Linked DNA regions of Paraneptunicella aestuarii. The protein of the gene in region 2 interacts with the protein of the main gene of each other region in a pairwise test. Links are inferred from orthologs where the notes say so. Each region holds a gene or a part of one and is shown on either strand. Other genes may lie near its edges.

Region 1 (4,663 bases), 520 kb from region 2 along the record:
GTGCCAACCAGTCTATTGCTTTGGCGCACGCTGGCGCTCAAGTAAAACATGTGGGGCTGGTTAACGAAGAAGATTGCAGTATCAAGCAGCACCTGATCCGCAAAAACATCGACTGCAAGTACCTGAAAATGAGTGAAGAACCAACAGGTCATGCCATCATTCAGGTCAACGAATCGGGTGAAAACGCCATCGTACTGTTTGCCGGTGCCAACCACGACGTTACACCACAATTAACACGACAAGCCTTTGCTGATACAGAACAAGGCGACTGGATGCTTACCCAAAACGAAACCAATTGCATTGGGGAAAGCATGGAAGAAGCCAAACGTAACGGCCTGAAAATCGCCTTCAACCCCGCCCCCATGAATGCAAGCGTTTTGCAGTTACCGCTGCATTTGGTGGATCTGTTCATCGTTAACGAGATTGAAGCGGCTGGCATTGCAGGAACAGAATCCATGCCGGATATTGAAGCCTTTTTCTCCGAGAAATTTCCTGATGCAGAAGTCATCATTACGCTCGGTAAGCAAGGCGCTGTAATGCTGACTAAATCAGGCAAAATTACAGTTCCCGCTTTCGAAGTGGAAGCCGTCGATACCACAGCGGCTGGCGACACTTTTATTGGCTTCTTTTTGTCTTCCTACATTAAGAATACTGATCCAGAACAAGCTTTAATTAACGCCTGTGCCGCCTCTGCGATAGCAGTAACACGTCCCGGAGCCGCGCAATCGATCCCCGATCAAGAAGAAGTTCAGGCGTTTTTAAAACAACAGAAGCAATAGCCTATGACGGAAAAAATTATTATTGATACCGATCCGGGTATCGACGATGCAATGGCGATATTTTTCGCATTTCAGGCTCCAGAAATTGAGGTGCTTGGACTCACAACCATTTTTGGTAACGTGCATGTCGACATGGCAACCCGTAATGCCCTGACATTGTGCGACATCGCAGGTAAAAATATCCCTGTAGCCAAAGGCATGGCAATGCCTTGGGTGGGTAAAGAATCAGAATACGCTCACTTTGTCCATGGTGATAACGGCTTCGGAAATGTCGATATTCCCATGTCGAGTCGCGAAGCCGATCCTCGCCCAGCCGCACAGTTCATTATTGATACGGCAAAACAATATCCCGGTGAAGTCACGCTGGTTGCAGTGGGCCCGTTGGGTAACCTGGCGTTAGCTTTACGCCTGGAGCCAGAACTACCGAAACTGCTCAAACGCGTTGTCATTATGGGCGGTGCAGCGTTAGTGCCGGGTAATGTGTCACCGGTCGCAGAAGCCAATATCTGGAACGACCCTTATGCCGCAGCCATTGTATTCAATGCCGGATGGCCTTTGACCATGATTGGTCTGGATGTCACCTATGCAGTGGATTACGACCAAAGCTATCTGTCTGGTTTAAAAGAGGTTAATCCTAAACTGGGCGGCATAATTGAATCAATAGCACAGTTTTACGTGAAGTTTTACTCGGAAACTTACCAGATTGCCGACAAACCCATTTGCTATTTCCACGATGCAATGGCGATTGCGCAAGTTGTCGATCCAAGCCTGTTTGAATATACCGACGGGCATATCAAAGTTTCAACCGACCCAATGTGTTACGGGCAAACATCTTTTGCAGCGGCAAACTCCCCCAACAAGAACCCACTATGGGGGCAAGAACCTGTGGTATCCGTTGCCATGAAAGTCGATGAGTCCCGTATCAGAAAAATGTTTATGGATTACTACGCAAAGTAGTGATTTCATTTTATTAATATTGACCATAAAGCAAAAACGCTTGTCTTTATGGTCAATTATCTCATTTCAAAGGTTTCTTCTTGCTCGCCCCCTAAACCAAGCTGAATATAGGCGACCTTGAGTGTGTTGATTTTTTGCATCAACTCACGCCATACTGATGTGCATTACCTGTTTAATTTTCTGTTCAACTTATTAGTCGAATGAACACCATTATCTCTGGGCGCATTGTGAGTCAGGATCTTCGTCAGCAACTACGAAAAGCATATAGAGCCAAACGTCAGGCGTTAAGTCAGGAACAGCAGCAGCAGGCAGCTATACAACTGTTAAAAAGTGCCCAATCGTATGACTTGTTAGACAAATTCGACAAAATTGCCCTGTACCTCCCCAATGATGGCGAAATTAGTCCCTCTGAGATTTTGCAATACGCATGGCAACAGAAAACCCTGGTGTACTTGCCCGTACTGCACCCTTTCAACAAAGGCACATTGCTTTTTGTGGAATATCACTCCGATAGTGAAATGCGTCCAAACCGCTTTGACATTATGGAGCCGGTGCTGGAATGCCATCGTATCTGCCCGGTCGAAGAGTTGGACGCAATATTTACGCCACTGGTTGCCTTCGATAAAAAAGGCAACCGCATGGGCATGGGTGGCGGATTCTATGATCGCACACTGGCCTGCCTGACAAGAATGCCAGAATCAGAACGACCTGAAATTATTGGCGTTGCCCATGATTGTCAGGAGTGCCCAGCGATTCCCATTGCGAATTGGGACATTCCACTTAAGTCTATTCTGACCCCAACTCGATTAATTCAAGGATAGTGTTTCCGCCTTTAAATTCTTACGCCATTCATCACTCCCGAATATCGCCCTGCTGATGAAGATCAGCCTCTCTGGTCAAACAGCTCCGGCCTTAACAAAATGACGATAACATAAGCACTATTCGGCTAGATTATTCCGGGTATTTAATACTGATGCATAGGCGGAATTCCCCGATTCGGTTATACTCCGGTTTTCTTTCCGCAATCGTTTTAGCAACGGCATCACAATGACTCAAGACGACAAGAAACGCGCAGCCGCGCAAGCCGCGATTAAGTACGTGCAACCAGGCAGTATTATCGGGGTTGGTACAGGTTCTACTGTTAACTATTTCATCGAAGCACTGGGCGACTTAAAGAACAACATTGAAGGTGCCGTATCCAGTTCTGATGCCAGCACTGAAAGGCTAAAAGCCTTGGGAATTGAAGTGTTCGACCTGAACAGTGTCGGTTCTTTCGATATTTATGTGGATGGCGCTGACGAAATTACCGAGCACATGCACATGATTAAAGGTGGTGGTGCCGCTCTCACCAGAGAAAAAATCGTTGCCGCCGTCGCCAGAAAATTCGTCTGCATTGTCGACGACAGCAAACAAGTTCCCATTTTAGGTGACTTTCCACTGCCTGTTGAAGTTATCCCAATGGCACGCTCATATGTTGCCCGAGAATTGGTGAAACTGGGTGGAGATCCTGTCTACCGTCAAGGCGTTATCACAGACAATGGCAACGTGATTCTGGATGTTCATAACCTGAAAATATTGAATCCACCCGAACTGGAAACCGCCATCAATCAAATCACCGGCGTTGTCACCAATGGCATTTTTGCCAAACGTGCAGCCGACGTGGCGATTATAGGAACCGAATCAGGGATCCAGATAATAGATCCAGCGGCTGAATTAAATTCATAAATTCAGTTGTCGATAGATTGCACTATTTCATGTATCTGATAAAGTGCATGTTAATTTAGATGTCTGGACGTCTAAATTTAAAAACAAACTCGTTTATCGTTAATCTAGTACGCAGGTAAGCCCATGAGCAAAATTTCATTGCCCAAGGACAAAATTAAAATCTTGTTGTTGGAAGGTGTACACCAAAGTGCGCTGGAAACCTTTAAAGCAAATGGTTACAGCAATATTGAGTATCTCAAGACCTCACTTGGTGAAGAAGAACTATTAAAGATTATCCCGGATGTACATTTTATCGGTATTCGATCCCGTACTCACTTGACTGAGAAGGTTTTAGAAGCGGGTAAGAAACTGGTGGGCATCGGGTGTTTCTGTATTGGAACCAATCAGGTTGATTTAAAAGCCGCTCAGTTACGAGGCATTCCCGTATTCAACGCGCCATTTTCAAATACTCGTTCAGTAGCCGAGTTAGTGCTGGGTGAAATCATCCTGTTATTACGTGGTATTCCAGAGAAAAACGCCGACTCGCACGCTGGCGGCTGGATGAAAACAGCAACCGGTTCCTACGAAGCCCGTGGCAAAACCTTGGGTATTATTGGCTATGGTCATATCGGTACTCAGCTCAGTATTTTGGCTGAACATCTGGGTATGCACGTAAAATTTTACGATATCGAAGACAAACTGGTATTGGGTAATGCAACCCAGGTAAAGAGCCTGACCGAGTTGCTCAAAACCTCAGACGTTATCTCGCTGCATGTACCAGAAACCCCGCAAACCAAAAATATGATTGGCGCGGCTGAATTGGCGGTAATGAAGCATGGTGCAATTTTGATCAATGCCTCCAGAGGCACAGTTGTTGATATTGATGCCCTTGCAGAAGCCCTGTCCAGCAAAAAACTGAACGGCGCGGCGATTGATGTATTCCCGGTTGAACCGAAATCCAATAATGAAGAATTTGTTTCTCCGCTACGTGAATTCAACAACGTGATCCTTACGCCTCACGTGGGTGGAAGCACTCAGGAAGCGCAAGAAAACATTGGTAAAGAAGTCGCCAGCAAGCTGGCGAAGTACAGCGACAATGGGTCAACCGTTACAGCAGTTAACTTCCCGGAAGTATCACTTCCAGAACATTCAGGTTGTTCCAGAGTATTGCATATTCATAAAAATACTCCGGGGATCCTTAATGAAATCAACCAGTTGTTCGC
Region 2 (4,651 bases):
CTGTTCCGGTGCGGCTGATTGTCAGGGTGGAGAGCGTTGCCTTACACATAGCCTTTGGCAAGATTTGAGCGAGCGAATCGCAGTATTTCTTGATAACATCACGCTCGGAGAGTTGATGTCTCAAGCTGATGTGAAGAATACTGCGGATCGTCAGGACAGTAAGACATCATCCAGAGAAATTGAAATTAGCATGCAACTGTAAGGGTTGTGCAAAGTTCTTCTGAGTAAGGTTCTTTATGTCTGCGCCTATTTATCTTGATTATGCTGCTACGACGCCAGTCGATCCCGCTGTGGCAGAGTTAATGTCGAAATACCTCACAATGGATGGATGTTTTGGTAATCCATCATCACGTTCTCATCGCTATGGCTGGCAAGCCGAAGAAGCGGTTGAGGAAGCTCGGGAACAAGTGGCTAACCTTATCAATGCCGATCCCCGAGAAATTGTATTCACTTCCGGTGCGACCGAATCCAACAATCTTGCGATTAAAGGTGCGGCTCAGCAATATCAGGAGAAAGGCAAACACATCATCACGTTAAAGACGGAACATAAAGCCGTGTTGGATACTGTCGAGTGGATGGCAGAGCAAGGGTTTGATGTGACGTTTTTGGATGTGCAAGCCAATGGCATGTTGGATATGGAGCTGTTTGCCAAAACGCTGAGAGACGATACGGTGTTGGTGTCTGTGATGCAGGTAAACAACGAAATTGGCGTTATCCAGGATATTAAGACTGTCGTTTCTTTATGTGCTGAACGTGGCATTTTGGTGCATGTTGATGCGGCTCAGGCCACGGGAAAACTACCCATTGATGTACGTGAGCTGGGCGTTGATTTGCTATCCATTTCTGCTCATAAATTTTATGGCCCCAAAGGTATTGGAGCGCTTTACGTTAAGCGTAAGCCTAAAGTGAGGCTGGTTGCTCAGACTCATGGCGGTGGGCATGAACGTGGTATGCGTTCGGGAACCTTGGCAACGCATCAGATTGTTGGCTTGGGTGAAGCCTGTCGTTTAGCTGGTGAAAAATTGCAAGCGGAAGCGCAAAGGATTCTCAACCTGAAACAGCGCTTTTGGCAGAAAGTGCAATCATTACCTAATGTATTTGTGAATGGTGAGCAGTCGGCTGCCGTTGCGGGCATTATAAATATCAGTTTTGCCGAGGTGGAAGGTGAAGCCTTGTTAATGGCGTTGAAAGATGTTGCTGTCTCTTCTGGCTCTGCCTGTACTTCTGCCAGTCTTGAACCTTCCTATGTGTTAAGAGCATTAGGCGTTGAAAATGAACTGGCACATGCCTCTATTCGATTCAGCTTTGGTCGTTTTACCACTGAGCAAGATGTTGATAGAGCGGCTGATATTGTGATTGATGCCGTTAGCAAGTTACGTCAGGTTTAGCTTGCTGTTCAGGTTAAACAGTGAGCTTAAAGTCTCTGATTTCACGATGGTTTATTATTTTTGCCCAGGCTTAATGAACAAGCCTGTGAATAAAATGATGCAGAAAAGTTGAAAAAAAAGCTCGCAAGGCATAGGCACGGCTATTTTTATTGCATATAATCCGCGCCGTTTTTTTGAATTAAGCAAATTGGAGCCGATTCATGGCACTTGAACGTACTTTTTCTATTATCAAACCTGATGCCGTGGCTAAGAATGTCATCGGTGCGATCTACAACCGTTTTGAAACTGCTGGCTTGCGCATTGTTGCATCTAAAATGGTGCATTTGAGCAAAGACAAAGCGGAAGGTTTTTACGCAGAACACAAAGAGCGTCCTTTCTTCCCTGCATTGATCGAATTCATGACTTCTGGCCCTGTAATGGTTCAAGTACTTGAAGGCGAAGACGCAGTAAGAAAAAATCGTGAAATCATGGGTGCAACTAACCCTAAAGATGCATTGGCTGGTACTTTGCGTGCTGATTTCGCTGAGTCTATCGACGAGAATGCTGTTCACGGTTCAGACGCACCTGAGTCTGCGGCGCGTGAAATCGCTTATTTCTTCGCTGACGAAGAGATTTGCCCTCGTACTCGTTAATCTGCGATACAAAATAAGTCATCAGGGCGCTTAATGCGCCCTTTTTGCGCTTTGTTTTGTGCTTTTTGCTGAGGCGTTTTTCTAATCTTGATTCCTTATTAGCGACTCAATATTCGAAAGACATTTTTGAAACGCACTTTCAAAAGACATGATAGGACAAATTCTATAGTCGCTTTTTACACTATAAATTTGTACAATATTTCGCCTTTTTGCGAGCTTTTGACTAAACCTGTTAGCTAAGCTTGTATTTAGACAACACCTGTAACACCTAAGACTGAGGATAACAGCATGACAGCAGTGGCGCTGCCGAGCAAAACCAACCTGTTGAATTTCGACAAGCAAGGCTTGCGTGAGTTTTTTGCCAGCATTGGTGAAAAGCCTTTTCGTGCTGATCAGGTTATGAAGTGGATTTACCACAATGGTGAAAGCGACTTCAATAACATGACTAACCTCAATAAAAATTTGCGGGAAAAGCTGATTAATACCTGTGAAGTGAAAGCGCCCGAAATTTCCTTTCATAAAGAAGCGCGTGACGGCACTATCAAATTTGCCATGTTGCTGGAAGGTGGACAGGAAGTAGAAACTGTCTGGATACCAGAATCGGATCGCGCCACATTGTGTGTGTCTTCCCAGGTGGGTTGTGCCTTGGAATGCAGCTTCTGCTCTACCGCTCAGCAAGGTTTTAACCGTAACTTGTCGGTTGCTGAAATTATCGGTCAGGTTTGGCGTGTTGCTAACTTTATCGGGTTGAGCAAAGACACCTCCAAGCGTCCTATTACCAATGTGGTGATGATGGGCATGGGTGAACCCTTGTTGAATATGAAACATGTTGTTCCCGCCATGCGCTTAATGATGGATGACTTTGGCTTTGGCTTGTCCAAGCGCCGCGTTACCTTGAGTACCTCTGGTGTCGTTCCGGCATTGGATATGTTGGGCGATCAAATAGATGTTGCTTTGGCCATTTCATTGCACGCTCCCAATGATTCATTGCGTGATGAATTAGTACCGGTAAACAAGAAATATCCTATTAGTGAGTTTTTAGCCTCAGTTCGTCGTTATTTGACTAAATCCAATGCCAATCAAGGCCGTGTGACGGTTGAATACGTTATGCTTAATGGCGTGAATGACAGCATGGATCAAGCCCATGAGTTGGCTAAGGTATTGAAAGACACGCCGTCCAAGATCAACCTTATTCCTTTTAATCCTTATCCTGGTTCGCCTTATACCTGTCCGAGTAATTCTCGTATTGACCGCTTCTCCAAAGTCTTGATGGAATATGGCTTTACTGTTGTAGTGCGCAAGACTCGCGGCGATGATATTGATGCGGCCTGTGGTCAGTTGGTTGGCGATGTGATCGACCGTACCAAACGTATGATGAAGAAACAGTCGAAAGGGGATGCCATTCAGGTTGCGATGCAGTCGTAATACTTGAATATTTATCCTATCTATTCGATTTTTCTTAGGTATTATATAAACTGTTTTTAAATCATACGATTACATTCTATGTGGAAAGTCTCCATGGATGCAACGCTACAAGTCGGAGCTCGCGGTAAATTGAATATCCGTTGGCATAAACTAGTCAAATCTTTATTAGTGGCTATAGGTCTCTTGTATCTAGCGGGATGCAGCTCCAGTTCTTCGTCTGTTCATCAGAATGTGAATGAAGTGGAAGCGGCGAAAACGCGTGTTTCTCTTGGCTTAACCTATCTTAAAAATGGCAACTATACTCAGGCAAAAGCGAATCTGGACAAAGCGCTGAAATTTGCTCCCGGGTTAGTTGATACCCATTTCGCCCTTGCCTATTACTATCAATCTGTCGATGAGCCTCGCCTTGCTGAACAATATTATCAACAGGCGTTAAGGCTGGATGATGAAAATGCCGACTTGCTGAATTCTTATGGTGCGTTTTTGTGTACTCAGGGAAGCTATGCTCTGGCTGAACGATATCTGCTCCAGGCCATTAATTCTCAGCAATATGCACATACAGCCGGTTCCTATGAGAATTTGGCCATTTGTAGTCAGGCTCAAGCCAAGATTTCTCAAGCCATTGATTATTTGAAGACGGCCTTAAGCCATGAACCAGGCAGAGTGAAAAGTGCTTTTCTGTTGCTGGAAATGACGGTGTCTGCGCAACGTTGGCAAGATGCCAAGGATGCGTTGCAACGATTTGAAAAATTGGCTCCGGTCTCGGCTCGTTCTCTTGAATATGCGATTGCGATAGAGCAGGGGCTTGGAAATCAGGATGTTGCCAATGGGTATCGAGATATGTTGCAGCAGTTGTACCCGCAATATGAGCCGTCCCGTTTGATTGATGTAGCTGAGGAAACCAGCAAAGGTATTGAAAACGCTACCACAATGAATAACGGCGAATTGGAAAAGCCTGCGTTGTCAGATAGAATCCACGTGGTTCAGCCTGGAGAGAACCTATATCGCATATCGTTGAAATATAATGTACGTATGCAACGTCTTATTGAGTGGAACGGGTTAAGCACAAACTCACAGATTAAAGTTGGAACACGATTGATTGTTTCAGATCCTAACGCTAAATAGCGGGAAAAGTAGTAATAATGAGTAACGAAACACAGGACGATATTGAATTAATTAGCCCGGGCTCGATATTGAAGACTGCCC
Region 3 (4,660 bases), 450 kb from region 2 along the record:
TGAGCATTTTATTCAATGTTTAGATAAGCAAGGTGTTGCTCATTCTCCGGTGCATATGACCTTACACAAGCACTTGCCCATTGGCAGTGGTTTGGGGTCGAGTGCTGCGTCAATTGTGGCAGCTTTGTATGGGTTAAACGAGTTTTACGGTAAACCCTTTGATCAGGAAGCCTTGCTTGCCATGATGGGCGAATTGGAAGGCCAAATCAGCGGCAGCATTCATTACGACAACGTCGCCCCGAGCTATTTGGGCGGCTTGGTATTGATTGCCGAGGTAAATGAGCAAATCGCCATTCAATTGCCTACCATTGAAGAATGGTATTGGGTGGTTTGCTATTCTGGCGTGAATGTTTCCACGTCTGCGGCACGTAAGATATTGCCTAAGGAATTCAGCATGTCGACCACCATTAATTTTGGGCGTCAATTGGCTGTATTTGTGGATGCGTTGCATCGTCAGGATGCTAAGCAGGCATTATCTGTAATGCATGATGTGATTGCAGAACCTTATCGTAAGTCGTTGTTGCCTTATTTTGATGAGTCCAGACAGTTTGCGCTGGAAAATGGTGCTGGCGCTTTTGGTATTTCAGGCTCTGGCCCAACAGTATTTGCGTTGTGTAACGAGCTATCTCAAGCTGAAAAAATAAATGATTGGTTGAACGAAAATTACATTCAGAATGAAGACGGTTTCAGCCATATCTGTAAACTGGATCTGCAAGGATCCCGAGTTGTGAAGGAATAAATTGTGCAATTGTTTAATTTGAAAGTCTCTTCTGATGAAGTCAGTTTTGCCGAAGCGGTGAAAAAAGGACTGGGGAAAGAGCAGGGGCTGTACTTCCCTAAATCCATAACGCCATTTGATGATATCGATGCGCTATTGGCATTGCCGTTTGTTGAGCGTAGCAGCAAGATTTTACAGCAGCTGATTGGTGATGAGATTAAACCAGAGGTGTTGTCTCGCTTGGTTGAACAGGCGTTTACTTTTCCTGCTCCTATCGCCAATGTGGAAGAGGGTGTTTATTGCCTGGAATTGTTTCATGGCCCTACGTTAGCCTTTAAAGATTTTGGCGCTCGTTTCATGGCGCAGTGTTTGTCTGAGTTATCTAAAGGCCAGAAGATCACCATTTTAACTGCGACTTCAGGTGACACAGGAGCGGCTGTGGCTCATGCCTTCCATGGTATTGAGAATATTGAAGTTGTGATTTTGTTCCCGAAAGGCAAAATTTCCCCATTGCAGGAAAAACTGTTTTCAACCTTGGGTGGCAATGTTCACACTGTTGCGATTGAAAGCGATTTTGATGCTTGTCAGCAATTGGTCAAAACGGCCTTTGATGATCCGGATGTGCGTGAAGGCTTGCATTTGAACTCTGCCAATTCAATCAATATTAGTCGTTTGATGGCACAGATTTGCTACTACTTTGAAGCCTTCTCTCAGCTTTCTCCGGAAGAGCGTGCGAATACCGTGGTGTCTGTACCTAGCGGTAACTTTGGTAACTTGACTGCGGGTATGTTTGCCAAGGTGTTAGGTTTGCCAGTGAAGCGCTTTGTCGCTGCGACTAACCTGAATGATACGGTTCCGCGTTATTGGTCTACGGGTGACTGGTTGCCGAATCTGACTCAAGCGACTATGTCTAACGCAATGGATGTAAGCCAACCTAACAACTGGCCTCGCATTGAAGCCTTGTTTGAGCAGGGTTATCTGGATCGCTCCATCTTGTCAGCCGTCTCCATTGATGAAGAGTATACGCAATTGGCAATGAAGTGCCTGGCGAACGTGGGCTATGTGAGTGAACCTCACGCCGCCGTTGCTTATAAGGCATTAAAGCGTGAGTTGCATGAAGGGGAAACCGGTATTTTCCTTGGAACGGCTCACCCTGCGAAATTCCGCGATACGGTAGAAAATGTGCTTGGGCAACCCATTCATTTGCCAGAAGCTTTGGTTGAGGTGGCTGACAAGGAAAGCTTGTCTGTTCCTCTTGCTAATGATTATGAACAACTGAAACAACATTTGTTCTCAATTCTTGAACCGTAGGTGATACTCGGGAAATGATGGAAACCTGGAAAGATGCATTGGCTGAGGAAAAAGCTCAGCCTTATTTTCAACAGATTCTGCAATTTGTTGAACAGGAACGCGCTTCTGGTAAAGCGATATATCCACCGGCAAAGGATGTGTTTAACGCATTCCGTTACACTGAATTTTCAGATGTGAAGGTGGTGATATTAGGGCAGGATCCTTATCATGGTCCGGATCAGGCTCATGGATTATGCTTTTCTGTTTTGCCAGGTATTAAGCCGCCGCCTTCGCTACAGAATATGTACAAGGAACTGGCACGCGATATTCCAGATTTTCAAATTCCCAACCATGGCACCTTGACCCATTGGACAGAACAAGGCGTATTGTTGCTAAATACGGTGTTGACGGTTCAGCAAGGTATGGCACATTCTCACAGTAAGATTGGATGGGAACGTTTTACCGATAAAGTCATTGCGCAATTGAATGAACATCGTCAGGGGATTGTGTTTTTATTGTGGGGCAGTCACGCACAGAAGAAAGGCAGTATCATAGACACAAGTAAGCACTTCGTGTTGAACACCACTCACCCATCTCCCTTATCTGCACATCGAGGCTTTTTGGGTTCGGGTCACTTTTCTCAGACCAACAGAATCTTGCAGCAGCAAGGTTTGTCGCCTATTGATTGGCAGGTTTGACATCTGCCTCTAGTAGCCTGCTCAACTTGACCAGTTTGGGCAGATGATATCTCTGCTAAATCTATGGTAAATAAAATATTTACCTTAAATTCGTGGCGTTTTAATATCGAATAAAATTACACCAATTCGCTTATTTACTCGTGCTAATTTTTAGGCTATTTACATGTTTTTTACAGGCCATAAAACCAAAAAAGCCCCGCATTATGCAGAGCTTTTTATTCAATTAAATGTCCAGTTTTTGTAAGTCGTAATCATTAAGCATGTCGAGATCTTGCAGTTCTCTACGTAATTTATACTTGTCTTTAAGCGCTTCTATTTCTCTCCACAAGCGTTTCTTTCTCTTGGCTTTAACCTGATTGGTATCAGTATCTAGGTGAGATATTAAATCAGACTCTGTCATGACGCTCTCCTTCTGGATTAGGCTAACGGAACTCGAATACGAACTACTGATTTACTGTAAAGCTAATCATTTTTTATCATAGCTTGCGCCAAAGTAAAACCTTTTTGTTAACTTTTTATTAACAAGAATTGAAGCTTTGATGACTTAATCAGTTTTTATTAGCTTATCTCTAAAAGGAGAGATATTTTCACCCGTGTAATGATGATTTATTGAGTGGAATCTCGGAATCGTTGTACCAGGCTATTGGTAGAGGCATCGAAATCCAGATTGCTGTCTGGCATTTCAAGCTTATCCAATATCTGATTTCCCAGAATTTTACCGAGCTCAACACCCCATTGATCAAATGAGTTTACGCCCCAGATCACTCCCTGAACGAATACCTTGTGCTCATATAAAGCGACCAAAGCGCCAAGAGTGTGAGGGTTTAATTCCTCAAATAGTAGCGTGTTGCTCGGTTTGTTGCCGGGCATGACTTTATGCCGAGCCAGGCACTCATGCTCTTGCGCTGACAAGCCTTTACCCTGTAATTCGGCAAAGGCTTCATCAAAGGTTTTACCCTGCATTAAGGCTTGAGACTGGGCAAAGCAATTTGATGCCAACATGGCATGATGCTTCCTGTTTTGATTTGGTACTCGCAACGGCAGCATAAAATCCGCAGGAATAAGTGTATTGCCCTGATGCAATAATTGATGGAATGAGTGTTGACCATTCGTTCCTTCGCTACCCCAAACAATTGGCCCTGTGTCGTAATCGACTTCTTCGTCTCTGGCAATGCGTTTACCGTTACTTTCCATATCGAGTTGTTGAACGTAGGCCGGAAAGCCGCGTAGATAATGGTAGTAGGGTAATAGCACATAGCTTTGTGCCTGAAAGAAATTACGATACCAGAGGCCAATAAGCGCCATGATAACCGGCATGTTGTTTTCCAGTGGTGCTGTCTGGAAATGCTTGTCCATTTCAAATGCGCCTAGCAACATGGCTTTGAAGTTATCGAAACCAATGGTTAGCGCCAGCGGCAAGCCAATAGCCGACCACATGGAATATCGTCCGCCAACCCAATCCCACATTGGGAAAATGTTGTCTTCATCGATTCCAAAGTTGGTTGCAGCGGCAATATTGGATGAAACGGCAACAAAGTGTTTGGCTATATCTTTCTCTGAACCGCCTTGCTGTAAGAACCATGCTCTTGCTGTCAGGGTATTTTGCAGGGTTTCCTGAGTCGAAAAGGATTTCGAGGACATGATGATCAGGGTGCGCTCAATGTCGAGTTCAGCCAATACATCCTGAATATGGCAAGCGTCTACATTGGCAACAAAATGCACTTTTAAACCTTTTTGCCAATAAGGCTTTAAGGCTTCCGACATGATCTTGGGGCCGAGAAATGAACCTCCAATGCCGATAGAAACTACATCGGTAATGCTTTGCCCTGTGAAACCTTTATGCGCACCGGAATAAATAGAGTCGACGAATGATTTGATTTTATCCAGCCCGGCCATGACGTCGGGCATGACATTTTGCCCTGCTACTTCGACAGGTTTACCGGAAAAGTTACGT

Evidence for each region.
Region 1: the proteins of ndk (region 2) and KIH87_RS05655 interact in binary tests that used the Escherichia coli proteins (3 or more experiments, as listed by UniProt). The link is inferred for Paraneptunicella aestuarii from one-to-one orthologs.
Region 3: the proteins of ndk (region 2) and ung interact in binary tests that used the Escherichia coli proteins (3 or more experiments, as listed by UniProt). The link is inferred for Paraneptunicella aestuarii from one-to-one orthologs.

Annotation. Positions count from the first base shown.
Region 1 is NZ_CP074570.1:1,333,457-1,338,119, reverse strand. The notes cover bases 1,016-3,746. They hold KIH87_RS05655 (5-formyltetrahydrofolate cyclo-ligase), read left to right. Parts: upstream 1,016-1,936; coding sequence 1,937-2,557; downstream 2,558-3,746. Other genes in these bases: serA (phosphoglycerate dehydrogenase), read left to right, coding at 3,585-3,746; rpiA (ribose-5-phosphate isomerase RpiA), read left to right, coding at 2,784-3,461; KIH87_RS05660 (nucleoside hydrolase), read left to right, coding at 1,016-1,736. Also shown: KIH87_RS05665 (ribokinase), read left to right, coding at 1-779; more of KIH87_RS05660, read left to right, coding at 783-1,015; more of serA, read left to right, coding at 3,747-4,663. UniProt on the Escherichia coli protein: Involved in the removal of 5-formyltetrahydrofolate.
Region 2 is NZ_CP074570.1:811,666-816,316, forward strand. The notes cover bases 586-3,304. They hold ndk (nucleoside-diphosphate kinase), read left to right. Parts: upstream 586-1,588; coding sequence 1,589-2,020; downstream 2,021-3,304. Other genes in these bases: KIH87_RS03455 (IscS subfamily cysteine desulfurase), read left to right, coding at 586-1,388; KIH87_RS03465 (bifunctional tRNA (adenosine(37)-C2)-methyltransferase TrmG/ribosomal RNA large subunit methyltransferase RlmN), read left to right, coding at 2,309-3,304. In the rest of the region: Fe-S cluster assembly transcriptional regulator IscR, read left to right, coding at 1-202; more of KIH87_RS03455, read left to right, coding at 237-585; more of KIH87_RS03465, read left to right, coding at 3,305-3,445; type IV pilus biogenesis/stability protein PilW, read left to right, coding at 3,539-4,570; KIH87_RS03475 (RodZ domain-containing protein), read left to right, coding at 4,588-4,651. UniProt on the Escherichia coli protein: Major role in the synthesis of nucleoside triphosphates other than ATP. The ATP gamma phosphate is transferred to the NDP beta phosphate via a ping-pong mechanism, using a phosphorylated active-site intermediate.
Region 3 is NZ_CP074570.1:1,265,038-1,269,697, forward strand. Bases 1,149-3,876 are described here. They hold ung (uracil-DNA glycosylase), read left to right. Parts: upstream 1,149-2,046; coding sequence 2,047-2,706; downstream 2,707-3,876. Other genes in these bases: thrC (threonine synthase), read left to right, coding at 1,149-2,029; KIH87_RS05285 (DUF3545 family protein), read right to left, coding at 2,930-3,106; pgi (glucose-6-phosphate isomerase), read right to left, coding at 3,313-3,876. In the rest of the region: thrB (homoserine kinase), read left to right, coding at 1-739; more of thrC, read left to right, coding at 743-1,148; more of pgi, read right to left, coding at 3,877-4,660. UniProt on the Escherichia coli protein: Excises uracil residues from the DNA which can arise as a result of misincorporation of dUMP residues by DNA polymerase or due to deamination of cytosine.